DNA from 4 places in the Bacillus sp. FSL K6-0138 genome. Region 1 is predicted to be linked to each of the others. Evidence: predicted binding sites of a transcription regulator. Region 1 holds the regulator's gene; each other region holds the start of a gene.
What was found. The regulator LexA, encoded in region 1, represses DNA repair genes until DNA is damaged. The targets are predictions, from matches to a motif close to CGAACATATGTTCG.

Region 1 (4,552 bases):
GCCAAACGTATGAGCAGGTGCCTGTCAGCTTAAAGGGTGGGGCGCAAATTGCCACCACCTCAGGCTTTGCGTTTGGGGAATCGAGCGCCGTCATTGCCGGCACCGGCGATATTACGGCAAAAGGCGAAAGAAATGCTGTCATCGGTTCTTCAGGCGGTTCGAGTACAGAGGGCTCCCGCGCTTTCGTCGCTGCTTCAAACAACTCCCATATTAAAGGAAACAGCGTATCGAGATCGATTTTGTCTTCAGAAAGCATTACGCTAGAAGAGCCGTACACCGTGGCAGGCGGATACCAGACCATCAACTGGCTTTTGGACTCTCTGCACGGGAACGGCACATTTGCCGGCTCTGTAAGATCATCATTGCCCTGCGGATACGGAGAGTATTTTGAAAGTGAAAACGGGCAGCTGATCGATACGGGGACCATCGTAGCATTAAGAGGGGAAAAAATCGCGCCAGCTCAAGAAAGGGATGATATGCTGGGTGTTGTGTCGGAAACGGCTGCATTTATATCGGGAGAATCGAGCTTCACCTGGCAGAACCGCTATTTGACAAACGAATTCGGCGGATTGATATATGAGGAAAAAATGGATGAAGAAACAGGGGAGCTGATTCGCGTACCGAAACAGAATCCACATTTTCAAGAGGTTTTGGAAGAAAGTTATCTTTCACGGGCTGCAAGGAATGAATGGCATGTTGTCGGACTGTTGGGCCGGCATTACGTCCGGATAGACAGTACGGTTCGCCAAGGAGATTACGTCAAGGCGCTTAACGGGATCGGGACGAGAGCATCTGAAGGCTCCTGGAAGGTGATGAAAATAACTGCCCCATACAATCCTCAAAATGGATACGGCATCGCGCTTGCTATGATCAAATAGTAAATTGAGACAGGTTTCTAACTTTCACCAAGGAAGTGATAGTGATTGAACAGGAAAAAGCCGATGCCAAGCTGCCAAACATTTTTCGTGTGAATGAGCTTTTTGACAAGCGCGACAGAACGTTTATTTTAAGAAACGTAAAGAACGGACAAACCTTTGTCTACATCAAGAAAAGAGCCCAATGAAAGGCTGACGTCCGATCCGCTTTTTAAGCGGAAAATGCGCTGTTCGGATTTCAGACCGGGACCGTCAGAGATGAATACGATGTCAAGCGCCTGGACGGCGTGAAAAGGGAGTTTGATTCCTGGAATCGCGGTCATTTGCCCGGGGCGGGTATGCATGATTCGGTTTTACCAGGCGATGGCCGGGGTATCGGTGAGCAGCGCATGGAAGAATGGATCCGGAAATTGTCATACGGAAATAAGCGGCTGAATCGGTCAGTTTTGGCGTGCAGCACACTGAAGATTTCCGCGATCGTACAAGCGGATTTCACGGAAAAGCTGTACAAAGAATCGCTGCCGTTTGATAAGCCCGTTATGAAAACAGTAAAACGGATGATGATTCAGGAAGAAACGGACAGCTGTACCCTTTATGGAAAATCCGGCGCGAGATTGTCCCGCTCCGGATTAAGATGGTTTGCAGGCTTTATCACATCAGGTGACAGCACTTATGTATTCACTCTAAACATGAACGGCTCAGTAAGGGAATAAACAAGAATCCCCCTGGTCTATCGGCAAAGAGATTTGAATACCTTTAAAGAGTTTCCTTTGTACAACTTTTTTGTTGACAGCAAATATAGTTTTCGAGATAATGAATTTGTAAGCATATTATGAATTCCTCTTTTTCAGGTTCGTATCCCGCGGGACATGAACCTGATTTTTTTGTGAAGAAAAAGGCTGCCGGAAAACCGGCAGCCGAAACGAGATGCTTGCAGATTAATGAACGGTCCGAAACACGCCGATGACCTTTCCGAGAATGGTCACATTTTGGAGAATGATAGGCTCCATCGTCGGGTTTTCCGGCTGAAGGCGAATGTGGGTCGCTTCTTTAAAGAAACGCTTAACGGTCGCTTCATCGTCTTCGGTCATGGCAACGACGATATCCCCGTTGTTTGCCGTGTTTTGCTGCTTTACGATCACATAGTCTTTGTCCAATATTCCCGCGTCTATCATGCTTTCCCCCATAATCTCCAGCATGAAGACATGCTCGTCCGGCGGAGCCAGTCGATCCGGCAGCGGAAAGTACTCCTCGATGTTTTCGACGGCGGTAATCGGCGTTCCGGCCGTTACCTTTCCGATGACGGGAACGTTCACAACCTGGCTTTGCGGAATGTGTACCCCTTCTTCAGTGTCCAATATTTCGATGGCTCGCGGCTTTGTCGGGTCCCTTCTGATCAGCCCTTTTGACTCGAGCCGCGCCAAGTGGCCGTGTACGGTTGAACTTGATGCCAGGCCGACCGCTTCGCCGATTTCCCTGACGGAAGGCGGATAACCTTTGCGTTTCACTTCTTCTTTGATGAAACGCAAAATATCAAGTTGTCTTTTTGATAGCTTCGTCATGATTTGCACCTCAAAACGTCGATTTTAGCTAGATTATAGCATGTTTTTCCTTTGAGTACAAACATAGGTTCGAAAAAAGCGATTGACAGAAACATTTGTTCGTATGTATACTGAACAAAAAGCGAACAAACATTCTATCTTGAGGTGATCGTATTGAAAAGAGAATCATTGATTTTCGTCAGTCTATTTACCGCTGCGATTAGCACCTGTGTTCTGTTTTTGTCTTTTGCCGCTAAGCTCGAAGAAAGCAAGCAATATGTTAAAATAGAAGTTCAGCAAGGAGATTCGCTATGGAAGCTGGCCGACCGCATTGAAGGCGGAACAGCTGCTGACAAGCAGAAATTCGTCGAGTGGGTTGCGGATCGAAACGGTCTGCCGACGTCTGTCATCAAACCCGGCGATGTTTTAGTCGTGCCGGTAACGAAGCAGCATTCTGATCAGTATCAGCTGGCGGTTGTAGAATAGAAGGAACGGGGGGATTTCTGTGAATGCGATTATATACACCAGGGTGAGCACGGCGAAAGAAGAGCAGGAGACCTCCTTAAAGCGGCAGGAAGAAGAGCTTGCAAGGCTCGCCGCCGAACACGGCATGACCGTCGTAAAAGTCATTTCCGAACAAGCGAGCGGATACGAGCTGGATCGGGACGGCGTTTTTGAATTGCTCGAGGAGATTAAAACATCCGATGTCGACGCCGTTTTAATCCAGGACGACACGCGGCTGGGCAGAGGGCATGCAAAGATTGCGCTCCTTCACTTTTTGTATAAAGAAGGCGTTCAAGTATATACGCTTGCCCATAGAGGACAGCTTGAGCTTTCTGAAGCCGACTCAATGGTTTTGGAAATCGTCGGGATTGTGGAGGAATACCAGCGGAAAATACATAACCTGAAAATTAAAAGGGGCATGAAAAAAGCGGTCGAAAACGGCTACCGCCCGGAAAAGAACTTAAAAAACCGCGGCGGAGGAACCGGGAGGGAGCGGATTGAAGCGCCGCTTTCGGAAATCATCAGGCTGAGGGAAAACAAGCTGACATTTGCCGAAATAGCAGCCGTCCTGAGAGGTTTTGGATACAGCATTTCCAAAGCTACCGTCCACCGCCGCTATCAGGAATATATGGAGGACGGAGTAGCCGAATCTGTTGTCAAACGAGACTGAATTTAGTAGTATGAAGGTGAAACAAAACAAAGGAGTATATCATGATTTCTAAAGAGAAAATAGCCAGAATCAACGAGCTTGCCAAAAAATCAAAAACTGGCTCTTTAACAGACGAAGAAAAAGCCGAACAGCAAAAGCTGCGGCAAGAATATTTGAAGGGCGTCCGCGCATCTATGAAAAATACGTTGAAAAACGTGACGATTGTAGATCCTGAAGGCAACGATGTGACTCCCGAAAAGCTGAAAAAAGAAAAAGGGAACCGCAGGCTGCATTAATTTATGGGAATACGTCAATATCGTATTCCTTTTTTGTATATACTACAAATGACATTTGTTCACGATTTTTCATTCAGCTTTTGAGCTGAAATGGTTGTGAAAACCGATGTGTCGATTTATGATAAGAAAGTAGAGTACATACAGGAAGGGGATTAAAATGAAAACGATTGAATTAAAATCTGTGGCAACGATACGAACATTATCTATAGATGCCATTGAAAAAGCAAAATCCGGCCATCCGGGTATGCCGATGGGAGCTGCTCCGATGGCTTACACGCTTTGGACGAAAATGATGAATGTGAACCCTGAAAATCCAAACTGGTTCAACAGAGACCGCTTTGTGCTGTCTGCGGGACACGGTTCGATGCTTTTGTACAGCATGCTTCATTTAAGCGGCTATGACGTTTCAATGGAAGACTTGAAGAATTTCCGCCAATGGGACAGCAAAACGCCGGGGCATCCTGAATACGGACATACTCCCGGGGTTGATGCGACGACCGGTCCGCTCGGCCAAGGAATCGCAATGGCAGTCGGCATGGCGCTTGCAGAACGCCATCTTGCGGAAACTTACAATCGTGACAAATATCGTGTCGTTGACCATTATACATACAGTATTTGCGGTGACGGAGACTTAATGGAAGGAATCTCTTCAGAAGCAGCTTCCCTTGCAGGCCATCTGAACCTCGG
Region 2 (4,552 bases), 1.6 Mb from region 1:
AGCTTGCCTAAAGATGCGCGCATTCGCTGCCGTGAACGCGCGCATGACAGGCGCCGGCGGTTTGCAATATACGAAATGCGCGGCGGCTCGGCCAATAGGCGCTGCCTAAAATGCCGCCCGCCGTCTTTTTCTGCAAAAGCTGGGGTTTCAAAATTATGCCAGCGTAAAAGGCTGCCGGTTAACAGGCGGTTTTAAAATGCTTGGATAGGCGGTGAACGTTTCCTTGTCAGCTGAAGATACTTTAATTGAACTTTTAAAAGGAGCAGGTATGTTCTTTTTGCATCCGCTCTTCTATTTAATGATGATCATGAGTCTTGCCTACGGCTATGCCCGTATCAAACGTGAAAGAAAGACATTTCAGACGCGCATTGAAGATATACATGATGAATTCAAGTTTACATATTCTAAAGGGCTTTTGGCGGGAATCCTCTTGTCCATTGCCACTTTTGGCTTAGGCATCTCGCTTCCGCTCGGAATGCTCATTTTGATAGCGGCTGCGACTGCGATCTTTGCTTTGACATTCAGACAGAGCCTGCTGTCTTCGGCTTATACGCTTGGGGTGAGCATCGTCATCGGCTGCTGTGTCGTTTATTTCTATCCGGAAGCGGCGGATGCCGTTCTTCCGCAGCTGTCCCTTGCAAATTGGTCAGCGGCGGCGGTATTGCTCGGTCTTCTTTTAATAACAGAAGGCATACTGGCATACAAAACGGCTCATGTCCGGACGTCTCCGTCGATCGTAATGAGCAAGAGGGGGCTGCCGATCGGACAGCAAATCGCCGGCCGGACATGGCTTCTGCCATTGTTTATTCTGATTCCGGGCGACGCGATCCAATCCTCTGTTCCCTGGTGGCCCGTTTTGACGTTCAACGGAGACGCCTTTCAGTTATTGTGGATTCCGTATATCATCGGTTTCGGCCAGCGGGTGCAGGGATCGCTTCCAAGCGAAAGCATCAAGATTACGGCGAAGCGCGTCAGCATTCTCGGGGTCATCACATTGCTGATTGCAGCCGGGAGTATATGGTGGCCGCCGCTTGCCGTCGCAGCAGCGGGAGCCGCTATAGCAGGAAGGGCTTTTTTAACATGGAAACAGCGGGTGAACGACAATTCCGCGCCTTTCTATTTTTCAAAAAGGGATCAGGGACTGATGGTCCTCGGCATCATTCCAAACACGCCGGCGGCCGATCTGGGCCTTCAGATTGGCGAGATTATTACGAAGGTCAACGGTGTAGAAGTGAAAAATGTGGCGGAGTTTTATGAAGCTTTGCAAAAAAACCGCGCCTTTTTCAAGCTTGAGGTGGTCGGTTTGAACAATGAAGTTCGTTTTGAGCAAAGGGCTTCATACGAAGGTGAGCATCATGAACTCGGGATTATCTTCGTGAAAGAGGAGGGGCTGCCTTCCGAACATTCCGAGGCTGCAGCATCTGCTGAAACCTTTTAGCATATTCTTTTGAAGAAAGCGTCATCGTCCGGCGCTTTTTCTTTTGTTTAAAGGATTTGTATATCGTGAGAAAAGGAGAATGAGAAAGATGAAGACGGCTTTTCTAACCGGTGTTGCTGTTTGCCTTGTTTCAATCGTGATTTCGTTTGCGGCGGAGGACTGGACATTGGTTTTCAAAATTTCGGGCACGGCCGGCCTCGGCGCGGGTCTTCTTTCCGCTTTATTTTCAGGCGCATTCGTCAGCGGGGACCGCTTCAGGGGAAATCACCACTCGGAAACAGAGGAGCACAGAAGGGCAAATCGCAAGATGACGAACGCCCTTGCGTTTTTCGCGATTCCGAATCTGCTGGCGGCCGGTGTTTCGTTCTTTTTTGCGTTTTAACGGGCTTTGTTTCGAATAGCGCCGCATGAAGGTGGGTATGATAATGAAGTGAGTGTCTTGGTTTGTCCGTTTCTTTGTTCTTTAATATAATCAAATAAGATCAAGAAACGTGAGGAGGGTTTTTGTGTTTACAAAAGCCGTTTTTGCACTAATTTTTCCTTTCTTGCTTGTCTTGTTTTTTACAAGGGTGACGTATAACCATTATGTAGGCATCGCCCTTACAGCCGCTTTATTGTTCGCCTCATATCTGAAAGGCTACACGGAAACCTTTTTTATCGTTGGACTCGATATTGTCTCCCTCGTGGCCGGAGCGCTGTATGCCGCCAAAAAAGCGGCCGAAAAGAAGGAAGAATCATAGAACCCGTTTGGATGATTGCCGTTTGAACCCTGCTTTTGAAGATAAAAGGAGGGGTTTTTTGATAGATGGGAAACGGCGGAAGACGCAGAAAAATACGAAAACCGAACTTTAGTTCGTATTTTTTTGTTGGATGTGTTAAAATAATATAACAGGAAGATTTCGTAAGGAAACGGAGGCTTTTTTGTGAAAGACCGCTTTGAATTAGTCTCAAATTATCAGCCCCAGGGAGATCAGCCGAAGGCGATCGAACAGCTTGTGGGAGGCATACGGGAAGGCAAAAAGCATCAGACGCTTCTGGGTGCGACAGGTACAGGGAAGACGTTCACCATTTCAAATGTGATTCAAGAGGTCAATAAACCGACCCTCGTCATCGCCCACAACAAAACGCTTGCCGGACAGCTGTACAGCGAGTTTAAGGAGTTTTTCCCCAACAACGCAGTCGAGTATTTTGTGAGCTATTACGATTACTATCAGCCTGAGGCGTATGTTCCGCAGACTGATACGTTTATAGAAAAAGACGCCAGCATTAATGATGAAATAGATAAATTAAGGCACTCGGCCACATCGGCGCTTTTCGAACGCAAAGATGTCATCATCGTGGCGAGTGTTTCTTGTATTTACGGTTTGGGTTCGCCTGAGGAATACAGAGAACTCGTGCTCTCGCTGAGAACGGAAATGGAAATCGAGCGAAACGAGCTTCTCAGAAAGCTCGTCGATATCCAGTATGCGCGCAATGACATCGATTTCCAGCGCGGAACGTTCAGGGTGCGCGGGGATGTCGTCGAAATCTTTCCGGCTTCAAGGGATGAGCACTGCATCCGGGTCGAATTTTTCGGCGACGAAATCGAGAGGATCAGGGAAGTTGACGCACTGACGGGCGAAATTTTGGGTGAGCGCGAACATATCGCAATTTTTCCGGCTTCCCACTTCGTCACCCGTGAAGAAAAAATGAAAAAAGCGATTTTGAACATTGAGGCGGAGCTTGAAGAGCGGCTCAAGGTTCTGCGCGGCGAAGGCAAGCTTCTCGAGGCTCAGCGCCTGGAGCAGCGCACAAAATACGATCTGGAAATGATGCGGGAAATGGGCTTCTGCTCGGGGATCGAGAACTATTCGCGGCATTTGACGCTCCGTCCGGCGGGCTCCACCCCGTATACGCTCCTCGATTATTTTCCGGATGACTTTCTGATGGTCATCGATGAGTCGCATGTCACCATTCCGCAGGTCAGGGGAATGTATAACGGCGACCAGGCGAGAAAACAGGTGCTCGTCGACCACGGGTTCCGGCTTCCGTCGGCTTTGGACAACAGGCCGCTGAAGTTTGAGGAGTTTGAAAAACACATTCATAACATCGTGTATGTATCAGCGACACCGGGCCCTTATGAGATTGAGCATACCCCTGAAATGGTCGAGCAGATCATCAGGCCGACCGGGCTGCTTGATCCGATCATCGATGTAAGGCCGATCGAAGGGCAGATCGATGATCTCATCGGCGAAATCAGACAGAGAATCGACCGGAACGAGCGCGTTCTCGTCACAACGCTGACGAAAAAAATGTCAGAGGATTTGACGGATTATCTGAAGGAGATCGGAATAAAGGTTACATACCTGCATTCCGAGATCAAAACGCTTGAACGGATCGAAATCATCCGCGATCTCCGTCTCGGCAAGCATGATGTCCTTGTCGGCATCAACCTGTTAAGGGAAGGTTTGGACATTCCGGAGGTTTCGCTCGTTGCGATACTGGATGCCGATAAAGAAGGCTTCCTCCGCTCTGAGCGCTCCCTGATCCAAACGATCGGCCGGGCGGCAAGGAACGCCGACGGGCGGGTCATTATGTACGCGGATAAAATCACGAATTCCATGGAGATCGCGATCAATGAGACGAAGCGCCGCCGCGAGCAGCAGGAAGCATTTAACCGGAAACACGGCATTACGCCGAAAACGATCAACAAAAAAATCCGCGACGTCATCCGCGCAACCTATGCGGCTGAGGAGCAGGAAGAATATAAAGTAAAAGAGGAACCGAAGCTTTCGAAATTGACGAAGAAAGAGCGGGAAAAAGTGATCGCGCAGATGGAGCACGATATGAAGGAAGCCGCAAAAGCGCTTGACTTCGAACGCGCCGCCGAGCTTCGGGACTTACTTCTAGAGCTAAAATCGGAAGGGTGAATAGAGTATGGCAATGGAACGAATAGAGGTGAAAGGAGCAAGGGCCCATAACCTGAAAAACATCGACGTCTCCATCCCCCGGGATAAGCTTGTCGTTCTGACGGGCCTGTCAGGGTCAGGGAAGTCCTCTCTTGCGTTTGACACGATTTATGCTGAGGGGCAAAGACGCTATGTCGAGTCTCTTTCCGCATATGCCCGCCAGTTT
Region 3 (4,552 bases), 1.2 Mb from region 1:
GACTGACTCACTGTAAGAGGCATCCCGTTTTTTCAATAAAAACTGCAGCAACTCCTGATGAAAAGACAAATATAGGTCTTCCGTTTGTTTATTCATGATTATCACCCGAAAATTTCCACAAAAATCTCATTTTATTTTCCCGATTATATCACAAAACCAGGACTTTATCCTCGTTGCCATCTAGTATTTTCGACTCCCATCACCTATGGTTGACTTTCATCCTTGAACATTATATAATCGACTTTGTGTGAAATATTGCAGCCTTTTTGTTCTGCAACTGTGTTTCATTTTGTTCCTTATACTATATAAGGTGTATCGTGTAACTCTTTGCTGCTGGAGCGAGGATACATGAAAACAAAATGGACATGGCTGAATTGAACAGATGGGTTTTATTTTCACAAAATAAAACCAAAGGAGGAGTCACATTATGGCTCGCTATACAGGTCCAAGCTGGAAACTATCCCGCCGTTTGGGAATCTCTTTAAGCGGTACGGGTAAAGAATTAGAAAAACGTCCTTATGCACCAGGTCCGCACGGTCCGGGACAACGCAAAAAACTATCTGAATATGGTTTGCAATTGCAAGAGAAGCAAAAGCTTCGCCATATGTACGGTGTAAACGAGCGCCAATTCCGCAACCTTTTTGACAAAGCTGCGAAAATGGCCGGTAAACACGGTGAAAACTTCATGGTTCTTCTTGAATCACGTCTTGACAACATCGTGTACCGTCTCGGCTTAGCGCGCACTCGCCGCCAAGCTCGCCAGCTGGTAAACCACGGTCACATCCTTGTTGACGGAAGCCGCGTTGACATTCCGTCTTACCAAGTAAAACCTGGTCAAACCATCTCGCTTCGCGAAAAATCTCAAAACCTTGCAATCGTCAAAGAAGCGGTTGAAGTGAACAACTTCGTTCCTGAATACCTGACTTTCGATGCTGAAAAACTTGAAGGTACGTTCACTCGCCTTCCAGAACGCTCTGAACTTCCTGCTGAGATTAACGAAGCGCTTATCGTTGAGTTCTACTCTCGTTAAGAGAAATGCTCTGTAAAGAGCATAGACAAGAACCCTAGAAACGTTGACATCCCAACGATTCTAGGGTTTTTTGTTTACTCTCTGCTTTGTAGAATATTGTATTCTCCTCCATTGATTTGGGGGAGGTTTGGGGGAGGTTTGGGGGACAATATTATACAAGTGGACAGACGCACTCCTCTAAAACTTGAAGCCTATAGAAAATCCCCCTCATTTGTTTTAAAATGTAAATGTTCGTTTTAAAACAAGAGGGGGTTTATTATCATGAAAAAATATGGGGTCTTATTTTTTGCTCTTCTTTTATGCTTTGCACTTTCAGCATGTGGAGGCAATTCAACAAATGCAAATTCAAAAGAGCAAGAAAAAGATACAAAAGCCACAGAGAGTGAAAACGATAATTCCAATAACAACACTCAAGAAGAGAGCAGCAAAAAGACATTAAATAAAGTTGGTGACAGTTTATACGACCCTAATACCGGGACAGTCACATTAAATGCTATGAAAGATATCAGCAATAAAAAACTGATCATTGGTGATCTAAAGGTGAATTTTCTCAATGCCAAGGTGATTACTGTCACAAATCTTTCTGACGCTTTTAAAGCAGAGTTAAAAGAAAATTTCGGTGGTGAACCAAAGGAATTTACATATGCTCAAATTCTTTATAAAACTGAAAACACCGGAAATGATGAAATTTCATGGAGTGGGTTTCATACAGCTGTAACGAGTGATGGTCAGCAAATGGATTTAGATTTTAATTTAAGTCTTGGTATTCCTAATCCATCTTCAATTGATATGATGTCAAATTCTAAAATAGATGACAATATGGTTTGGGTGCCTGTAAAAAAGGATGAGAAGAGCGTTAGGCTAAAAGCTGATGATGTTTTAAAACGTGATAATTCAAAAAAGGACTTCATCGTTTATGGAAAAGAAATAAAAATTGATCTTTAAAAAGCCTTCTCTTTGGAGAGGGCTTTACTTTTAATGGGTTATTTTTCTTGTTGAGAACAGAACAAATGTTCCTATATAATCATCTCAAGGAGATGAACACCATGAAAGATGACAACTTGAAAGACCGGGGCATGTTAAAGTGGATGGGCTTCATGATGCCGGAGCACTCCGAATTTCTTCGCGAATTAGAAAGCAGTAAAAACAGAGTAAAAAGACCAGTGCTTGGCATGGCTCAGATTGAAGACATGGAAAGGGTTATATGTGAGGCAATGGAGTTTAATTCCCCGGTGCAGTTCGCCGTATTTAAGCCGCTGCCGTTTTTAAACGGGGCTGAAACCGGGGAGATCATTCGAATAGAGGGTCATATTCATTACATAAATCAGCTACGGAAGGTTTTTCATGTTGTGGATTCAAAAGGAGACATTAATTCCATTAAATTTGAAGATGTTGTTGGAATAGAAATGAAGCGGCCATAAGATTTTCAGCAAAGCATAAGCCTAGAGATAAGAAGAAAAAAGCCCGAGACAAAGAATGTCTCACGATTCACAAACCATGATTAATGATTCTTGCCTACATCACCCGTTTAAAATAGCATTTCGTGGACATTCGTTTCCTTTCAATTTTTAAACCACATAAGATTTTTTATTAACGTCATCTCTTCTTATTTTCATACTTTTTCAACGTGTTTTGAAAAATTTGTGGTGATTTTGGTGATCACGCTTAAATATGTGGTCAAAAAAGCGCTATTGAATGGTACATCTGATGACTTCTGAATGAAAATGATGATTGTTGGCAGGGTTAGACAACAATCCGCCAACAGTTTTCCACTAAAACATGTAGTCACTAATACATTCAAAAAGGTTTTGTATTTACAGAATGCTGAAATCATTTATTCTTTATCAAAAGAAGAATGTATATGATCTTCATATGTATCTATATAGATATTTCCATCAGGTGATAATACTGCATAAAAAACTTCATCTGTGGATAGACCACGCTTTTTCATCTCAGATTGTAACCATGCCTGAGTGAGTTGATTATCTTTCAAGTTTTCATTCTTCATTTTCCCATCCATGATTAATTCAATCGGGAGCTTTCCTTCTGGCGTAGTGGCAACCCACAAATCCTTTTTTGTCACATTTCGGAATTGTGGTTTTTTTAATACTGTTAAGGTCCCATTTGTTTCAACAATGGCATAGAGTACTTCTTCGATTTTGAATACATTCTTTTCTCTAAGTTGTTGATTCAAATAATCAATTGTATAACGCATTTTTCGCATGTTGTGTTCAAGAACTTTTCCATTTTGAATCACAACAGTTGGATCACCGGCAAAAAATTTGCGGCCTTTTTGACTCCAAAGGGATATATACGCAGTGGCTAAGATCACAAAAACAAATATAAAAAAAGCCAGTACCATGTGATGAATTTTAAGAGAGGTATTAAAAGCCAGATTTGCAGTAATAGCGCCTAATGTAATTGATGCAATAAAATCAAAGATATTCATTTGTGAAATTGTTTGTTTCCCCAACAATCTTGATCCTACCAATAAAATACCAAAGGCAAGAATCGATCGAAAGATTACTTCAATATGTTCACTCATAGATTTCACCAACTTATTGTATCGTCTAAAAACATCATAGACAAAAGAGATCTTATATATACTGGAACAATGGTTAGACACATATACATGCACTCATTGTTGTATTAGGCATATGCTACATTACTAAATACCGCAAATAGGACGGTGAAATTGGTGTATCCTGTTTATAATCCTTATATAAGGAATAGAAGTGATGATTTTCGTATGCCGCCTGACAGAAAACTAATTAATGACATCCACAAGGCAATTAACGGAGAGCATAGCGCCATTCTCTGCTATAAGCAAATAGCCGAAAATGCCCCCACAGAAGATATAAGAAAACAAATACTTGAAATTAGACAAGATGAGCAACGACATTTTGAAGAGTTTAGCAGAATTTTCACTAACCTGACAGGCAAAAAGCCAATCCCCATAATCACAGAAGAATGCCCTAAAAAGTATAGAACAAGCCTAGAGTCTGCTTTTAAAGATGAGCAGGAGACAGTCGATTTTTATTTGGATTTAGCAGACCAAATACAAGATCAGTCAATTAAAAAGGTTTTTCAGCGTGCAGCAGCTGATGAACAAAATCATGCTGTATGGTTCTTATTTTTTTTAAATACATCGTCTACACAACAAACACGTCAAGTTAATTATGGGGCAAAAGGTGCTTTAAATGCCGGTAGGCTCACCTTACCTCAAATGCTTACCTTTGCCATTCAGGATGAGTACTTAGCTCAAGCAAGATACAATGAAATTCTAAGAAACTTCGGGGATATTCGAACCTTTGTCCAAATTAAAGAAGCCGAATTACGGCATATCAATGCATTACTTTCTCTTTTTGAACGATACCAAGTACAGATACCTAAAGACACCTCTCAATTATATGTCACTACACCAGTAACCCTTAAGGATGCATATGCTTCTGGAGTACAAGGAGAAATTGATAATATCGCCATGTATAACAAGTTTCTAACTTTTGATCTTCCAGCAGATGC
Region 4 (4,552 bases), 970 kb from region 1:
ATTCAAAAAATCGACGAAAAACATCTGGACTACAAACCGACTGAAACATCAATGTCTGCGAAAGAATTGGCTGTTCATATTCTCGATTCTTTCTATAAGTTTGCTTTGACGGCTAAGGAAGGGAACCCGGCCGCGTTTAAACAAAAGGCGGAAGAGGCGGACGGAAGCCTTGCCGAGCTTGCGAAAACGTATACCGAGAAAACGAACAAGCTGCTCGAATCTTTTACTGATGAGGACTTGGACCGTGAAATCGATCTGACGACGACATTCGGCATGAAAGTGACAGCTGAACAGCTTATTCAATTTGCGATCGGCCATGAGATCCACCACAAAGGCAACCTGTTCGTCTATGTCCGTGAAATGGGGCATACAGACCTGCCGTTATACGTCAAAATCCGCTGATCTCTCAAAAAAACGCAGTCATAAAGAATACGATAGCGGCGCGGTGAGCACATTATGGATAAAACCTAAAGGAGGATGCCATGATGAATACACAGCGCGCCCAGGAAATCGTCGAATCGCCGGTGATGGTCGACGTCACCTACAACGGCCGGCCGATTTATATTCAGCATGTCGATCAGCAGAATGAAACCGCGAGAATTTATCCGCTCGGCCAGCCTGAAAACGAACAGGAAGTGCCGCTGGCGAGCCTAAAAGAGCAGTAAAAAAATCCCCTTCTTTCCGAAGGGGATTTTCTTTTGCCGTTAAAAGCGGGTCCGCTTCAATCAAATTCGAGGTATGAATTTTAGACTCAGCCATATGAAAAAACACTCGAATAGCGTGAGTGTTTTTTCGTTAATTGATGATTTTGATGATCCCTTTGAAAGCCCATCTCAGCAAATAAAACAAAGGCTCGATCAGGTCTGAGAAATGAAAAAAATCCCACTTATCATGCTTTTGTTTACGCTTTTTCTTATTCTCCAATTTCGCTTCTCCTTTCATAAAAAGGCATACGGCTGAAGCGCCGGATGGGTTTCACTTCTTTTGCTTTATGAAAGAAATTTATTTTTTCTGGCGGTCCATTGTTTTTGCAGCCAGCTTCGTTTGTAAAGAAAAGCGATCATTTCCATCCAGCATTTTGGGAGTTTTTGCGGGAATCCGTTTTTTTTATAAAAGATTTGATAAGCTGTTTTTAAGTCATCCCACTGTGTGCATTGTTTCGTTTGCGTAAATCTGGCGACATCGATGACCTTTACTCGTCCTGACGGCGTCAAGATCAGATTGCGGAGGTGAATGTCAGACGGATTTAATCCGGCCAGACGCGCATCGTGTAAAGCGCGGTCGACTTCCATCACCATTTCATCATCGATAGGAATGCCTTGATGTAAACACTCATAAAACGTATGGCCCTTAATATACTCCATTAAAATATATGAGCTGCCCGTTTCATAAATATCCGGATAATAGGAAGACCCTGACAGCCTTTTGTATATCTCCGCTTCTTTTTCGGCGGTTTTTTGAAATTCGGGGAAAAAGACCTTCAGCGCCATCTCTTTTCCCTGATCATTCAATTTAAAAACATAAGCGCTTCTTCCTTTCCCGATTAGTGTTATGTCATCAGGTTTTTGGACAAGCTTGTTAAATCTTTTTTTCGTGTCATATACGACGGCTTCTGCAAGGGTTTGCGCTTTCGTCACGTTACGTTCACCTTCTTTTTTTAGGGGCTCAAAAAAGAAAACTCTATATTGTTGTTTATACATGAGAATGGGCGACTTTGCATCCTAAATGCTTGAAATCAAGATGATTCACTGGAAAAGTAACAATTGTAAACAGCCTGTAAAATAATTCTCCGCTGCTTCATGCGCATTTTATTATAAACTGCAGAAAGCGGTTAAATTCCAAACGCGTTGGTCAAACTATGGGTAAATTCGTGAAGGCAAAAAGAAGGTGATGTAATGAACAGCCGGAAAACGAGGAAGAAAATCGGTTTTATTCTTGGCGGTTTGTCTCTTGCTGTCGTTTTTACCTTTCAGCATAAGGCTTCGGCAAACGATCCGGCCGCGGATCAAAAAGTTCATATCCAGTTTGAAAAAGTGTATTTGGACGGCGATGTAGGCATCGAAAATCGAGAAGAAACCATCGGCAAAGCGGAGGATGTGAAAGCCGCATACAAAGGATGGCGGCTTGTTGACCAAAAAAAGGGCTTTATCCTGCTTCGCAAGCAAGTCGATGACATCTCCCCGCTCAGCAAAACGAACGGTTACATCGGCGTGACAGAAGAAGGCGTCATTTCGACGTTTCACGGACGTCCTGACGTTTTATCAGAGCCGATACAATCCTTTTTTCAGATTGATATAAAACGGCTTGAAAGCCGCATGGCTGAGGATCTTCAAAAAGGCATTCCATATCGGACGAAAAAGGAATTCGAGCACGTCATTGAGGCTGTGAAATCGTCCGGGAGCGAGCATCATGTAAAGGATATGAAGACATGACACCGTTATGTCTTTTTTTAAGTGATTAGAATAACCGAACTTCTTCCGTCTTAGCGAACATATGTTAACTTTTTCATTCTAGCTTTGCCTGTTTTATGTTACAATGAAGAGCAGTCAAAGAGGTGAATGAACGTTGATCGAATTTGTCAAGGGGACCGTTGCGTACGTATCTCCCCAATATATCGTTATTGAAAACGGCGGAATCGGATACCAGATCTTTGCGCCGAATCCGTTTATTTATAAAGAAAACAACGAAGAAACGATTTATACATATCATTACATCAGGGAAGACGCGTCTTCTCTGTACGGGTTTTCAACAAGGGAAGAAAGAATGCTGTTTGCAAAGCTGCTTGATGTCACGGGAATCGGCCCTAAAGGAGCGCTTGCTATCCTTGCTTCCGGCGATCCCGGGGCAGTCATTGAAGCGATTGAAAATGAGGACGAAGCCTTTCTCGTCAAATTCCCCGGTGTCGGAAAGAAAACAGCGAGACAGATCATTCTCGATCTAAAAGGGAAATTGGCGGACGTCGCCCCGGCGATGGCGGCAAGCCTGTTCAATCATGTGGAGCGGGAACAGGCGCATGAAGCGGCAACCGCCCTTGAGGAAGCGCTCGAAGCGTTAAGCGCGCTCGGCTACTCCGACCGAGAGATTAAAAAAGTGCAGCCTCACCTGAAAAAAGAAGAGGCGCTTTCGACAGATCAATATGTCAAAAAAGCACTGCAAAAACTATTAAAGTAAGGTGATGTTCATGGATGAGCGGCTCGTATCAAGTGAACTAGACAACCATGAATCAGCGATTGAGCAAAGTTTGCGGCCGCAAAAACTGGCTCAGTACATCGGCCAGGAAAAGGTCAAAGATAACCTCAGAATCTTCATCGAAGCTGCGAAAATGAGGGAGGAGACGCTGGACCATGTCCTGCTGTACGGACCACCCGGACTGGGGAAAACGACGCTTGCCGCAATCATCGCAAACGAAATGGGAGTGAACATCCGCACGACATCGGGACCTGCGATCGAACGCCCCGGCGATTTGGCGGCGATCCTGACGGCGCTTGAACCTGGCGATGTCTTATTCATTGACGAAATCCACCGGCTGCATCGTTCGATAGAAGAAGTTCTGTATCCGGCAATGGAAGATTTCTGTCTTGATATCGTCATCGGAAAAGGGCCGTCCGCCCGTTCTGTCAGGCTCGACCTTCCGCCTTTTACGCTCGTCGGCGCGACCACAAGGGTGGGGCTATTGACAGCGCCTCTCAGAGACAGGTTCGGCGTTTTGTCAAGGCTTGAGTATTATACGCAAGACGAGCTGTCAGACATCGTCGAGAGAACGGCGGAACTGTTCGGAGTCGACATCGACCCCCTATCCGCCCGGGAGATCGCAAGGCGGTCAAGGGGGACGCCGCGGATTGCCAACAGGCTCTTAAGAAGGGTCAGGGATTTTGCCCAGGTCCTCGGCAACAGCTCCATAACGGAAGAGGTGGCGGTTGACGCGCTTGAGCGCCTTCAAGTTGACAGGCTCGGACTCGACCACATCGACCGCAAGCTTTTAATGGGCATGATCGAAAAATTTGGCGGCGGTCCTGTAGGCATCGATACGATCTCAGCCACGATCGGGGAGGAATCCCATACGATTGAAGATGTGTATGAGCCGTATCTTCTTCAAATCGGTTTCATCCAAAGGACTCCGCGGGGACGCATCGTGACGCCTGACGTTTACACCCATTTTAAAATGGAGGTTCCAAAGACATGACTGACTTTCCAAAAATGCTGATGCTGCTTGGCGCTGCCATTTTTGCCGTCGGTTTATTCATGCAAGTCATCGGCAAACTGCCGGGGGATATTTTTGTAAAAAAAGGGAATGTGACATTTTTCTTTCCAGTTGTCACATGTATTGTCATCAGCATCATCCTGTCCGTATTGTTCTCGATCTTCGGACGGATGAAGTGAGGCATAAGTACAGATAGAATAAGGTGAAAAAAATGAAAGTAGATTTGTTTGATTTTGACCTGCCGGAGCGTCTCATCGCCCAGGTTCCACTAAAAGAGCGGGACGCTTCGCGGCTGATGGTCCTTGACAAAAAAACGGGGGACATTACCCACAGTACTTTTAAGCACATCAT

Region 2: a site for LexA is predicted at 2,281-2,294, ahead of uvrB (excinuclease ABC subunit UvrB). Genes of this name have one in related genera too.
Region 3: a site for LexA is predicted at 2,034-2,047, ahead of MHB78_RS07200 (YolD-like family protein). Genes of this name have one in related genera too.
Region 4: a site for LexA is predicted at 2,487-2,500, ahead of ruvA (Holliday junction branch migration protein RuvA). Genes of this name have one in related genera too.

The regions. Positions count from the first base shown of each region.
Region 1 covers NZ_CP150286.1:2,476,315-2,480,866, reverse strand. The annotation lists gene MHB78_RS13080 (peptidase G2 autoproteolytic cleavage domain-containing protein) at 1-878, shown strand, start outside; gene MHB78_RS13075 (hypothetical protein) at 920-1,063, shown strand; gene MHB78_RS13070 (penicillin-binding transpeptidase domain-containing protein) at 1,103-1,588, shown strand; gene lexA (transcriptional repressor LexA) at 1,814-2,437, opposite strand; gene yneA (cell division suppressor protein YneA) at 2,591-2,902, shown strand; gene MHB78_RS13055 (recombinase family protein) at 2,922-3,590, shown strand; gene MHB78_RS13050 (DUF896 domain-containing protein) at 3,632-3,865, shown strand; gene tkt (transketolase) at 4,023-4,552, shown strand, end outside.
Region 2 covers NZ_CP150286.1:4,034,550-4,039,101, reverse strand. The annotation lists gene MHB78_RS21285 (PDZ domain-containing protein) at 269-1,438, shown strand; gene MHB78_RS21280 (DUF5316 domain-containing protein) at 1,527-1,820, shown strand; gene MHB78_RS21275 (CsbA family protein) at 1,945-2,178, shown strand; gene uvrB (excinuclease ABC subunit UvrB) at 2,362-4,347, shown strand; gene uvrA (excinuclease ABC subunit UvrA) at 4,355-4,552, shown strand, end outside.
Region 3 covers NZ_CP150286.1:1,308,160-1,312,711, reverse strand. The annotation lists gene MHB78_RS07215 (GGDEF domain-containing protein) at 1-96, opposite strand, end outside; gene rpsD (30S ribosomal protein S4) at 428-1,030, shown strand; gene MHB78_RS07205 (hypothetical protein) at 1,292-1,975, shown strand; gene MHB78_RS07200 (YolD-like family protein) at 2,077-2,451, shown strand; gene MHB78_RS07195 (DUF421 domain-containing protein) at 2,865-3,575, opposite strand; gene MHB78_RS07190 (ferritin family protein) at 3,780-4,552, shown strand, end outside.
Region 4 covers NZ_CP150286.1:1,507,551-1,512,102, forward strand. The annotation lists gene MHB78_RS08170 (DinB family protein) at 1-402, shown strand, start outside; gene MHB78_RS08175 (small acid-soluble spore protein H) at 486-665, shown strand; gene MHB78_RS08180 (hypothetical protein) at 796-924, opposite strand; gene MHB78_RS08185 (phosphotransferase) at 990-1,637, opposite strand; gene MHB78_RS08190 (BofC C-terminal domain-containing protein) at 1,896-2,432, shown strand; gene ruvA (Holliday junction branch migration protein RuvA) at 2,566-3,171, shown strand; gene ruvB (Holliday junction branch migration DNA helicase RuvB) at 3,182-4,183, shown strand; gene MHB78_RS08205 (DUF2905 domain-containing protein) at 4,180-4,380, shown strand; gene queA (tRNA preQ1(34) S-adenosylmethionine ribosyltransferase-isomerase QueA) at 4,413-4,552, shown strand, end outside.